Regions from separate parts of the Leuconostoc suionicum genome, predicted to be linked through region 1. Evidence: a T-box and tRNA genes for the amino acid it is inferred to sense, from the RefSeq annotation. Region 1 holds a T-box; the other holds one or more tRNA genes.
What was found. A T-box is a leader RNA that pairs with one kind of tRNA and senses whether it is charged. The one in region 1 lies ahead of leuS (leucine--tRNA ligase), so its partner is inferred to be a tRNA-Leu.
Positions count from the first base shown of each region.

Region 2: it has a tRNA-Leu gene. The T-box ahead of leuS (leucine--tRNA ligase) is inferred to sense a tRNA for this amino acid. The anticodon was not compared.

Region 1 is NZ_CP015247.1:588,926-595,117, reverse strand. It holds gene A6B45_RS03135 (putative polysaccharide biosynthesis protein) at 1-435, opposite strand, end outside; gene leuS (leucine--tRNA ligase) at 533-2,959, opposite strand; T-box leader at 3,051-3,257, opposite strand; gene A6B45_RS03125 (phosphatase PAP2 family protein) at 3,299-3,952, shown strand; gene A6B45_RS03120 (SAM-dependent methyltransferase) at 3,936-4,457, shown strand; gene A6B45_RS03115 (peptidylprolyl isomerase) at 4,460-5,209, shown strand; gene A6B45_RS03110 (universal stress protein) at 5,242-5,682, opposite strand; gene rpiA (ribose-5-phosphate isomerase RpiA) at 5,757-6,192, opposite strand, start outside.
Region 2 is NZ_CP015247.1:1,400,592-1,406,783, reverse strand. It holds gene A6B45_RS07045 (PTS transporter subunit IIC) at 311-1,453, shown strand; gene A6B45_RS07040 (LURP-one-related/scramblase family protein) at 1,494-2,033, opposite strand; gene A6B45_RS07035 (uracil-DNA glycosylase) at 2,082-2,744, shown strand; gene pta (phosphate acetyltransferase) at 2,850-3,830, shown strand; tRNA gene A6B45_RS07025 (tRNA-Leu) at 3,874-3,957, opposite strand; gene serC (3-phosphoserine/phosphohydroxythreonine transaminase) at 4,198-5,286, shown strand; gene A6B45_RS07015 (3-phosphoglycerate dehydrogenase family protein) at 5,283-6,192, shown strand, end outside.

The sequences.
Region 1 (6,192 bases):
ACCAAGCATGGCCATCCACGGAATTAAGTATACAACGCCTAATACACGCGAAACCATGTTTCCAACGGACAACCACGCTGAACCTTTAATTAATGTTGCTTGATTGCTTTCTTGTGACGTTGGTTGTTTCTCGAGAGAGCTATCCGCAGTAGATAGTTGTTCTGGAACCTGCAAATTAGGTTTCTTTTTTATAATTTTTTGCCGTGCACGAATATTTTTTTCTTTAATGGCCAAAATTTCTTGTTCTGTTGGCTGAGGCACATTAGCATAGCTACGTGACTTTCGTGTCGCTTTTGGTCCCAGATTACGCTTTTCTTGTAAGTGCCGTCCTGCCAATGCTAGAATTTCATCAGCCGTTAACGTTTTACCGTCAACATCTGTTTTATCAACGCGACTATTACCGTTGAATTTTTCTGGACGTTGATCATTCGTCATGTTTGAGACCTCATTTTTAATTATGTACCCCGCTATAAAGCGGGATTATTGCTTTTATTCAACTAGCAATAAAGTATAAATTTGTTAACTCGATATCTTAACCTACCACAATATTAACAAACTTACCAGGAATAGCAATTATTTTGCGAATTTCCTTACCAGAAATAAAGTTCTGGACATTTTCATCAGCCTTAGCATAGTCGAGCATAGCATCTTTATCAATGTTACGAGCAACAGTGGCTTTACCACGTACTTTACCATTCACTTGGAAAATAATTTCCACACTATCTTCAACAAGCTGACTTTCGTCATAAGTTGGCCATGAAACGTAACTAATGTCCTCTTCATGTCCAAGTTTTGACCATAGTTCTTCAGCTAAGTGTGGCGCAATTGGCGCCAACATTTGAACAAAACCATCCATATACTTGACTGGTAAAGCTTCTGATTTATATGCTTCATTAACAAAAACCATTAATTGAGAAATAGCTGTGTTAAATCGCATATTCTCCAAATCTTCCGAAACCTTTTTAACAGTTTGATGATAGATTTTATCCAAATCACCATTGTTCACGGTTGTCACATGATCACGAAGTTTGTTATCATCATCAATCAGTAAACGCCATACGCGATCTAACCAACGACGTGAGCCGGCAACCCCATCTTCAGACCATGGCTTACTTTGTGTTAACGGTCCCATAAACATTTCGTATACACGTAATGTATCTGCACCATAATTGTTAACAATTTCATCAGGATTAACAACATTTCCCTTTGACTTAGACATTTTTTCGTGGTTTTCACCTAAAATCATACCTTGGTTAACTAACTTATGGAATGGCTCTTTAGTTGGTACAACGCCTAAGTCATACAAGAACTTGTGCCAGAAACGGGCATACAATAGGTGTAGCACAGCGTGCTCTGCACCACCTACGTACAAATCAACATTCATCCAGTACTTTAACTTTTCAGGATCAGCTAATGCCTCTGAATTGTGTGGGTCAACATAACGTAGGAAATACCATGATGAGCCTGCCCACTGTGGCATTGTATTAGTCTCACGACGCCCCTTAACACCATCTTCACGAGTAACATTTAACCAATCAGTAGCATTAGCTAATGGTGACTCTCCCGTTCCAGAAGGTTTTAATTGTTCTTGTGTCATTTCTGGTAGACGCAATGGCAATTCTGATTCAGGAACAAGAGTTTGTGTACCATCCTCCCAATGAATAACTGGAATGGGTTCACCCCAATAACGTTGACGTGAGAAGATCCAATCACGCAAGCGATAGTTAATTTGTTGATGACCAGCATTATGTTCTTCCAACCAGCTAATAGCTTTGTCAATGGCTTCTTGCTTATTTAAGCCATCTAAGAAACCAGAATTAATATGCGTGCCATCATCAGTGTAAGCAGCTTCTTCAACATCGCCACCTTCAATAACAGCTTTAATTGGCAAATTGAACTTTTTAGCAAATTCCCAATCACGATCATCATGTGCCGGAACAGCCATAATAGCACCAGTACCGTAAGAAGACAAAACATAGTCTGCAATCCAAATTGGTAACTTTTCACCGTTAATTGGATTAGTAGCATAAGCACCTGTGAAGGCTCCCGTCTTGTCTTTGTTCAAATCTGTTCGTTCCAAATCAGATTTGGTTTCTACCTCTTTTTTATAGTTAGTAATGGCTTCTTTTTGCTCTGGCGTAGTGATTTCATCAACCAGTTCATGTTCTGGTGATAGAACCATATATTGGGCACCAAACAACGTATCTGGTCGTGTAGTATAAACTTCAATTTGTTTGTCTGAATCTGCAATATTGAAGAATACAGAAGCACCAATTGACTTTCCAATCCAGTGACGTTGTTGTTCCTTAATAGCCTCTGGCCAATCTAAATCTTCCAAGTCTTCAAGCAAACGATCGGCATAAGCTGTAATGCGCAAAACCCATTGTTTCATTGGCTTGCGATAAACTGGATAACCACCACGTTCTGTCTTACCATCGATGACTTCTTCGTTAGCAACAACAATACCACCACCTGGAAAATCTGGAGCCCAGTTAACCATGATTTCATCTTCATAAGCTAAGCCTTTTTCGTATAGCTTTTCAAAAATCCATTGTGACCACTTATAATATTCAGGATCTGTTGTATTGATTTCACGCGACCAATCAATTGAAAAACCAAGCGACTTAATCTGATTTTTAAATACTTGAACATTCTTATTAGTAAACCCGGCTGGATTATTGCCTGTTTTAATCGCATATTGTTCCGCAGGCAATCCAAATGCGTCCCATCCCATTGGATGTAAAACATTAAATCCTTTCGCACGCTTATAACGACTCATAATATCAGTCGCCGTATAACCTTCGGGATGGCCCACATGCAAACCTTGTCCTGATGGGTATGGGAACATGTCCATAACGTAGTATTTTTCTTTTTCTGATTTATCCGGAGCCTTAAACGTTTCGTGTTCGTCCCAATATTTTTGCCACTTGGCTTCAATAGATTTGTGATCGTATGCCATATTTTTTCCCTTTTATATTTTATTTATTCTCTTTATTCAGAGTGGATGTTACATTCGAAATAAAAACCCCATGTCACACCAAAAAGGCATGACATGGGGCGAATCATAAATTTCGCGGTACCACCCATGTTCACGTATTGCTACGTCTCATTATATCTTAACGCGACAAAACGTTGCGAACTACTTAATTTCACCCGCAATTTAATCAACTGAGTTCCGAATTTTGTTTGGTAAGTTTCCAGCGCCACTTACTCTCTGATACCCCGCCATACGTAATAGTGTTGAACAATAATGGTATTATTATAACACAAATTGTCATAATCAGGTATAATTGAATGCATGACTATTCAACAAAAGAAACAAAGATTAAGTACGCTATTGGCGACTATACTCTTTGGTATAATGACGTTTGGCATTCTGATGAGTCCCAACTGGCTTCGCCAATTTGATATATTTTTCCAACAGTTAATCCAACATCGTGGTACCTTTACTACTTTATTTTTTACTCATATTACACAGGCTGGCAATATAACTGCAATTATTGTAATATCAGTAATTGTTAGTATTTTTCTGATCTATAAACATTATTATCGCGAACTTTTATTTTTGTCCGTTAATATCGTGTTATCTGCTGGAATCATTACACAATTGCTCAAACACGCGATTACTCGCGTCAGACCACAACCACAACTTATTCAAGAAAGTGGCTACAGCTTTCCTTCTGGCCATTCTATGGCCGCAATTTTATTATATGGTTCATTAATTATTTTGATCAATTATCACCTAAAACAAGGTTTATTCAAAACCGCCAGTGTAATTATTCTAACTAGTTTAATTATCATTATTCCAATCAGCAGAGTGTATGTTAATGTGCATTATCCAAGTGATGTTCTTGCTGGTTTATCACTTGGCTACGTGTTACTTTTTATTTCGAAGTATTTTATTTTTGATCTTAAATCAGCTACAGGAGTTCTTCATGATTCTCACAAGTAATACTTTCACACATCAATTAATCGAACAGACAGTCAGAATCAACGATATAGTTCTTGATGGCACAACGGCAAATGGTATCAATACCAGATTTTTAGCTACAAGAGTTGGAAATGCTGGAAAAGTGCTTAGCTATGCGACGACCAAGGACAATGCTAATGCTGCCGCTGCTTCACTTTTCCTGAGTGGTTTGTCAGATCGTGTAACCTTACTGGGAAAAACATTGGATAACCAATTCATCAATGAACTTGGTTCACAAAACCAAATTAGTTTCGCCATTTTCGATTATTCTGATGATGCTAAAAATGTTAACGATCGACCAACTGATTACCTACAACAAATTTCATACGTCTTACCACGGCTAACCCATGGGGGGTTACTCATTGTTAAATTTGAGCAAGTACCTGAAGCATGGCTTGAATATAAAAACAATCTACTTGAGGCCGACTACTCACAAGCCAGTTACATTACAAGGTTCGTCCAAACGGATGTTATTGAAAGGATTTAATGATGAAAAAATTTTTACCGCATATTGTTATGGGAATCATATTAATCATTAGCATTGTTGGCATTTTACTAATGACACAGCAAAAAACAGCCAGTACTAAAAAAGATCCTAAACTAGATAAAGTTGCCCTCCCTCAACTAACAACTAAAATTGCTAAAAACGAGAGTAAGCTCATTATGAAGACAACTTATGGGGACATCACTATAAAACTCTTCAATAAATACACACCACTAGCTGTTGAAAATTTCATTACTCACGCCAAAGATGGTTACTATAGCAACACATCATTTCATCGTGTCATTAATAATTTTATGATTCAAGGTGGCGATCCAACAGGTACAGGTAGTGGTGGACAATCAATTTGGAAAGGTAAAGACAAGAGCATCGATAGTGGTAACGGATTTAAAAATGAAATTAGTACCTCACTGTACAATATTCGTGGTGCTGTTTCAATGGCGAATGCAGGTACAGACACTAATGCCAGTCAGTTCTTCATTGTCCAAAACCCAGAAGATGTTTCAAGTGGCGTCAACCCCAATATTTATCCAACCAAAATTGTCAATGCTTATAAAAAAGGCGGATATCCTAGTTTGGATGGTAATTACACTGTATTTGGCCAAGTCATTGACGGCATGGCGGTAGTAGATAAAATAGCCAGTGCTAAAGTTAGCGCCACTTCAAGTGGTGAAAAATCAAAGCCCGCTAATCCAGTAAAGATTATAAGTATTGAAATTATAAAAGAAGCACAATAAAAAAGGTAGCTTACGCTACCTTTTTTTGTGCTTCATTTTTCAAACGTCCGCATAATCAAAACATCTACTTTGGAAACCTGTGTTACGAATGATGGTACCGTACCTGCCATCGCTCTTTGTAAACGACTCAGTCCGGTTTCACCAATCACAATTAAATCATTATGGTGGTCCTTCGGGAAATCCCGCGCAATAACACGCTTTGGTGAACCAAAACGTACATGAATATCGACATCATTGTGTCCCAATGACTTAGCGTAATCAAAAGATTCGTTAACAGCCTTTTCTGCAGTCTGTTCCATTTGATAAACCACGTCTTCATTCATTGCGATTGAACCAAAATAACCACCACCTGTGGTGTCCACTACTGTCAAAATATCAATGTGTGAATCAGGAGCAAATTCAACAACTTTTTTTATCAATGTGTTTGAAACTTCTGAACCATCAATTGCAACCAAAATGTTTTTATATGCCATGCGCCTATCCCTCTTATTTCTTAATAACTACATTATAACGCTATTAAAAAAATAATGTAAGCGCTTTTAATAAATTACATTTCTTTCTGTAAGTTATTCATGACCCGATAGCCTTCGTCCTGTCCAATAATAACTTGATTCGCAACATTTAGAAACAACCCATGCTCAACGATACCAATCTGTCCATCTAAATAATGCCCTAGTTCAAACGGTTGATCAATTTGTTCTAAATCTAGATCAACAATATAGTGTCCCAAGTCGGTAACTAGCGGTTGCTGATGATTGTCTAGACGTAATTTGGGGTGTAAATGGCGCTCTTTCAATTCAGCTATTAGTTTACCGCTGCCAAATGCTACTACTTCTACTGGCAAAGGAAACTGTCCCAGTTTACTATGCAGCTTCTGTTCGTCAATAATCCAAATCACACGTCTAGAATATCTCGCCACAATTTTTTCCATTAAGAAAGCTGCTCCACCACCTTTGATGCCATTTAAATGCTTATCCACTTCA
Region 2 (6,192 bases), 810 kb from region 1:
CATATAAATATTATTAGGGTATATTATTACTCATAGAAACAAGCGAGTAATTCGCTCAAAAAATGGAGACGTAACATGACTAAAAATGTTCAAGCACATCAAAATAACGCACTCCTCCTCAACCTCCTTCTCATTTGAGTCTAGTAGGTTGTTATTTGAGCAATTAATCAGCTACTAGACTTTACTAAGAGAGTCAGAGTAGCTGGTTAGGTAGGAAACGTCCTAGCGAGCAATCGTTGGGACGTTTTATTTTTCTCAGCGATTGTTAGTAGCTCATATTGGAATTAAGTTATTAAACAGGAGAAATATCATGGCACAAAACGCAATTACACCACAACGTCAGATCAATACAGATGCAATTAAAGAAAAGGCTGTGCAAGAGAAAGAATCAATCCGTGATACAGTTTATAAAGTTAGTGCTGCAGTATCAAATGCCATTTTGGTTACTTTGGGCATGGGCTTGTTGTTACAAACAATTGCTGGATTCATCCATTGGGCGCCAATGGTGCAAATGGGCGCAATTACAAAGATTATGTTACCGGCAGCATTTGGAGCGGCGATTGCTTCACAAATGAAAACCAATACTATGGTGATGTTTAGTGCTATGGCTGCTTCGGCGGTTGGTGCGAATGCTGTTTTCTTCACTGACAAGGCTGTGCAAGGCGTCACAGCAACAGGATATGCTGGTGCACAAGCTGCTGGTTCAGCTGTGATGACTACTGGACAACCAATATCAGCTGTTATTGCTGGTTTGATTGCAGTATTGTTTGGCAAGTGGTTGAGTGGTAAAACACCTCTGGACATGGTCATTGTTCCTGCCGCCACAACAATTGTTGGTACTGTTTCAGGTTATTATTTGGCAGCAGTAACAACGCCAGCTTTGGTTGCAGTTGGAAAATTCATTGCTTCTAGTGTCGCTGTCAATCCAATTATTGGTACCGCTATTGTGGCAATGGTCTTTGGTGCAATGACGATGACACCAGCTTCAGCAGCAGCATTAGCTGTTGCAATTGGCGCAACGGGTGTAACTTCACCAGAGGCTGCAGGAGCAATCTTAATTGGTACAACAGCTGTATTCGTTGGCTTCCCCGCAATGTCATTTCACGAAAACAAAATTGGCGCAACAATTGCTCAAGGTATTGTTACACCAAAGATTCAATTTCCTAATTTGACAGAGAATCCTGCCTTGATTATTCCACCAATGATCGGTGCCGCAATTGCTGCACCAATCGCAACAATCGCGTTTAATGTTACTGCACCTTTCTCAATGGCTGGTATTGGATTTAATTCGTTTATCGTTCCGTTGGCATTGGCTGGTTCAAATCCTGCTGCGTTTGCCGCTTACATGATTATCGGCGTAGGTGTACCCGTGATCGTTTCATTTGTTGGTTATCGTTTCATGCGTAAGATGGGTTGGGCAAAGCCACAACAATTACACTTGGAAATGATTTAAAATAAAAAGCATGAGTCGCTAATTGAGGCATCATGCTTTTTTATTTTGTGTATGTTGAGCGATAGGATAAGTTATTTGGCCCTTTGAGCCAGTTAAAGTGTTTTAGTGGATTTGATTTTACGCCCCAAATATCGAGTAACGCGGCAATTGCGATATGAACAGGAGCCTGAGCATCAAATGTGACATTCAATTGATTATATAGGCCATCTGGTCGATTTTCCGGTTTCACACTAAGCAATTTTTTGGTATTGTGGTATATGAAGTATCGATTTGCAATGAAATTACCAGATATCAACCAGCCTAAATGTCGAACATAAACAAAGTCACTAATATGGCCTAATGTAAAACTAATTGATCCGACGATATGCCCACGGTAGTTGAGGGTAAATCTTGGTATAATACCATAAGATGTTTGGCGGATACGCACCAAAACGCGGCCGGACATGTCTTGAACTTGAATTTCGTCAGATTTTTTACCAGAACGGCCAGACACTAAATAAGACGCTTTAAAATCTTGGTCGAAAACAATGTTGACGCCATCATTAATACTATGTCGTTGACGTAAGTAATATTTTGTCATTTGCAAACCTCGTATTCAATTACAAGTTTATCACGAAAGAAGAAAAAAATGCCATTATCACATACAACTTGGGCACCAGCTGTTAAGGCCAAGTTAAATCCTGAGTATTTAAAACAAGTCGCGCAGTTTATTCAATCAACCTACCGGGAAGATGCTCATATTTTTCCACAGCAAAAAAACATATTTGCTGCTCTTGAGAAAACACCTTTGCCTGAGACGAAAGTGGTCATCATGGGGCAAGATCCATACCACAATATAGGTCAGGCCCAAGGATTGAGCTTCTCAGTTCCTGAAAACGTTCCAGCACCACCTTCCTTACAGAATATTTTAAAAGAGCTTTCGACAGATGTTGGGCCTCGTCAATCTCATGATTTAACCAGCTGGTCCACACAGGGTGTATTGCTACTAAATGCTGTGTTAACAGTTCCAGAAGGGCAGGCTAATGCGCATCAAGGGAAAATTTGGGAGCCGTTGACGGATAGTTTGATTCAAATTGCTTCTGAAGATGATGCACCGAAAGTTTTTATTTTGTGGGGAAAATTTGCTCAATCGAAACGTCAATTTATTGATGAGTCTAAGCATCTCGTTTTAATGAGTGCGCATCCAAGCCCACTATCAGCTTACCGTGGCTTTTTTGGAAGTCAACCATTCTCAAAAGCAAATCACTTTTTAGTTGCTAAGGGGCGACAACCTATTGATTGGTTGAAATGAGTGAATAAATTCACAAATATTACTAAATACACAGACTTTTGTGTAGTTGTCTGTTACAATTAAATTGTAAATAATTAATTCGTAGCAGCGAATTTGGAGGAATTTATGGAACTTTTTGAGCAATTAAAAAATAAAATTAACGGTCAAAATAAGACAATTGTATTTCCGGAAGGTGAAGATCCCCGTATCCAAGGGGCAGCTATCAGATTAGCAGCTGATAATTTGATTGAGCCAATATTATTGGGGGACGCACAGGAAATTTCAAAAACTGCCCAAGCCCATAACTTTGATTTATCGAACATAGAGACTATTGATCCTGCTTCATATGATAAGAATGAATTGGCAAAATTAAATGCGACACTTGTCGAAAGACGCAAGGGAAAGACAGACGCTGAGACAGCTGCAAAGTGGCTACAAAATGTTAACTATTTTGGGACAATGCTGGTTTATACTGGTAAAGCTGACGGTATGGTGTCAGGCGCAGTACATCCAACTGGTGATACAGTTCGTCCTGCGTTGCAGATTATTAAAACGGCGCCTGGTTCATCACGTATCTCTGGTGCATTCATTATGCAAAAAGGCGAAGAGCGTTATGTATTTGCAGACGCTGCCATTAACATTGACATTGATTCGAACACGATGGCTGAAATTGCAATACAATCAGCCCGCACCGCTCAAGTGTTTGATATTGAACCAAAAGTTGCGATGCTTTCATTTTCAACTAAGGGCTCCGCGAAATCACCCTTGGTTGATAAGGTAGCAACGGCTACTGCATTGGCTAAGAAGTTAGCACCTGAACTGGCGGACTCAATTGATGGAGAGTTACAGTTTGATGCTGCGTTTGTTGAATCTGTTGCTGCTGCAAAAGCGCCTGATTCAAAAGTTGCAGGTAAAGCGAATACATTTATTTTCCCAAGTTTAGAAGCAGGTAATATTGGCTATAAGATTGCACAACGCTTGGGTGGTTTTGAAGCGATTGGACCTATTTTACAAGGCTTAGCAAAGCCTGTTTCTGATTTATCGCGAGGAGCCAATGAAGAAGATGTTTATAAAGTAGCTATTATTACCGCTGCACAAGCATTATAAGTATACAAAAAAAGACCTAACTGAAACGTTAAGTCTTTTTTTATGCGGATAACAGGAATCGAACCTGCACGGTGTTGCCACCATACCGACCTGAACGGTACGCGTCTGCCAGTTCCGCCATATCCGCAGTTCAACTTTTTTATTATACCTGAAAAAGTGAGGGTTGACAAATTTTTCTGGTATAGTAATATTAAATTATTCAAAGAAATAGGGATGTATCATGAACAAGTCAATCTTTAATCAAACATCATCCTCCACTCGACCACTCATGTGATCGGGATTCTTTGCGTACAGATAACGTAGAAATGACGGACAACATGGGTGTGTATACTTGTGTTGTCTTTTTGTATATTGAAAGGGATTTTTAATGACAAACTACAATTTTTCTGCTGGTCCAGGTGTTCTACCAACGCCAGTTCTCACTAAGATTAAAAATGAATTCATCAAAAATGAATTTACGCATATGTCCATCATAGAAATCTCGCATCGATCCACGCAATTTGAAGAAATTATTAACAGTGCTGAAGAACGTTTACGTGATTTGATGAATATATCAGATGATTATGGTGTGGCATTTATTCAAGGTGGGGGATCGACGCAATTTGAAATGTTGCCACTGAACTTTGCCAATAATAAGAATAGAATTGCTGTTTTAGATTCAGGTAACTTTGCTTCAAAGGCAGCGCAGGCAGCAGTTAATATTGGCAAACAGGCGACAATTTTGGACAGCTCCAAAATGGATCATTATCATCATTTACCTATGTTATCTACAGATTTCAACGCTGATGAGTATGATTACCTACATCTAACAACCAACAATACAATTGAGGGCGCTACCTACCATCAATCGATTTTGCCTAAAACTACTGGTCGATTAACAGCGGATATGAGTTCAAATATTTTGGCAGAGCCATATGATGTCAATGATTTTGATGCTATTTTTGCGGGGGCGCAAAAGAACCTTGGGCCAGCTGGTGTTACCGTTGCTATCGTCAAAAAAGATTGGCTAAAAGAACAAAGTATTGAAAATGTAGGCTCAATGTTGCGTTATCAAAACTACTTGGACAAGCATTCAATGTATAATACACCGCCAGTATTTTCGCTTTACGCTCTGAACTTAGTGCTTGAGTGGGTACAAGAGCAGGGAGGCGTTGACAGTATGTATGCGCAAAATATTGAGAAGTCTTCAAAATTGTATGATTACCTAGATAACTCTACGTTTTATCACGCATTGGTTGATGAATCGGCACGTTCACTGACAAATGTTGTCTTTACTACAGCAGACTTAGAACGAGATCAAGCAATAGCCAAAGACGCAACTAAAGAAGGTTTATTTAATTTAAGTGGCCATCGGTCGGTTGGCGGTTTCCGTGCTTCATTATACAATGCACAACCTATTGAAGCTGTTGATGCCTTAATTACATTTTTGAAGAAAGCAGAAAATAATTACAAATGACAAATATTAAAACTTATAACGCTATTAGTTCTAAAGGACTGGACTATTTGAAAGCCCATCACTACGACATTAACGGTAATGATGCGCCGAAGGGTATCTTGTTACGTTCACAAAATTTACACGATGAACCAATCGATGATAATGTTCGTGCCATTGTTCGTGCTGGTGCTGGCTTTAATAATATTCCTGTTGAGGAATTATCAAAACGTGGTATTGCTATTTTTAATACCCCTGGTGGGAATGCAAATGCCGTGAAAGAACTAACAATCGCATCACTAGTTTTAGCAGCACGACCAGTAGTTGGTGCTATACAATTTGCTAATGATACACGGGGCGGGGATGTGTCTTTGCGCACAGAGTCAAATAAAGGTGGTTACCGTGGTACAGAACTAGCAGGAAAGAAACTGGGTGTTATTGGTTTAGGAAACGTTGGATCAAAGGTTGCTAATACAGCTTTAGCTCTGGATATGGATGTTATTGGCTATGATCCTGGGTTGAATGCCAATACAGCTTGGCGTGTCGATCGTCATATTGTTCATGCAAGAAGTGTTGAGGAAGTATTAGAACAAGCCGACTATGTGACTGTTCATATTCCATTAGAAGAGAAAAATCGTTATTTCATTGATGCGGATAAATTGCATCTGATGAAGCCAACAGCTGCATTGCTCAACCTGTCAAGAGGCGGTATTGTTGATGATGAAGCTGCAAAAGAAGCCTTGGATAATGATCAGTTACGTGTCTATATCACTGATTTTGCTGACAGTGTTTTGTTTGACAATCCTAAGGTTATTATTACGCCACATATTGGTGGATCAACTATTGAAGCAGAGGACACCAGCGCTTTGATGGCTGCACGTCAACTGGATGAGTATTTAACAACAGGAAATATTGTAAATTCAGTTAATT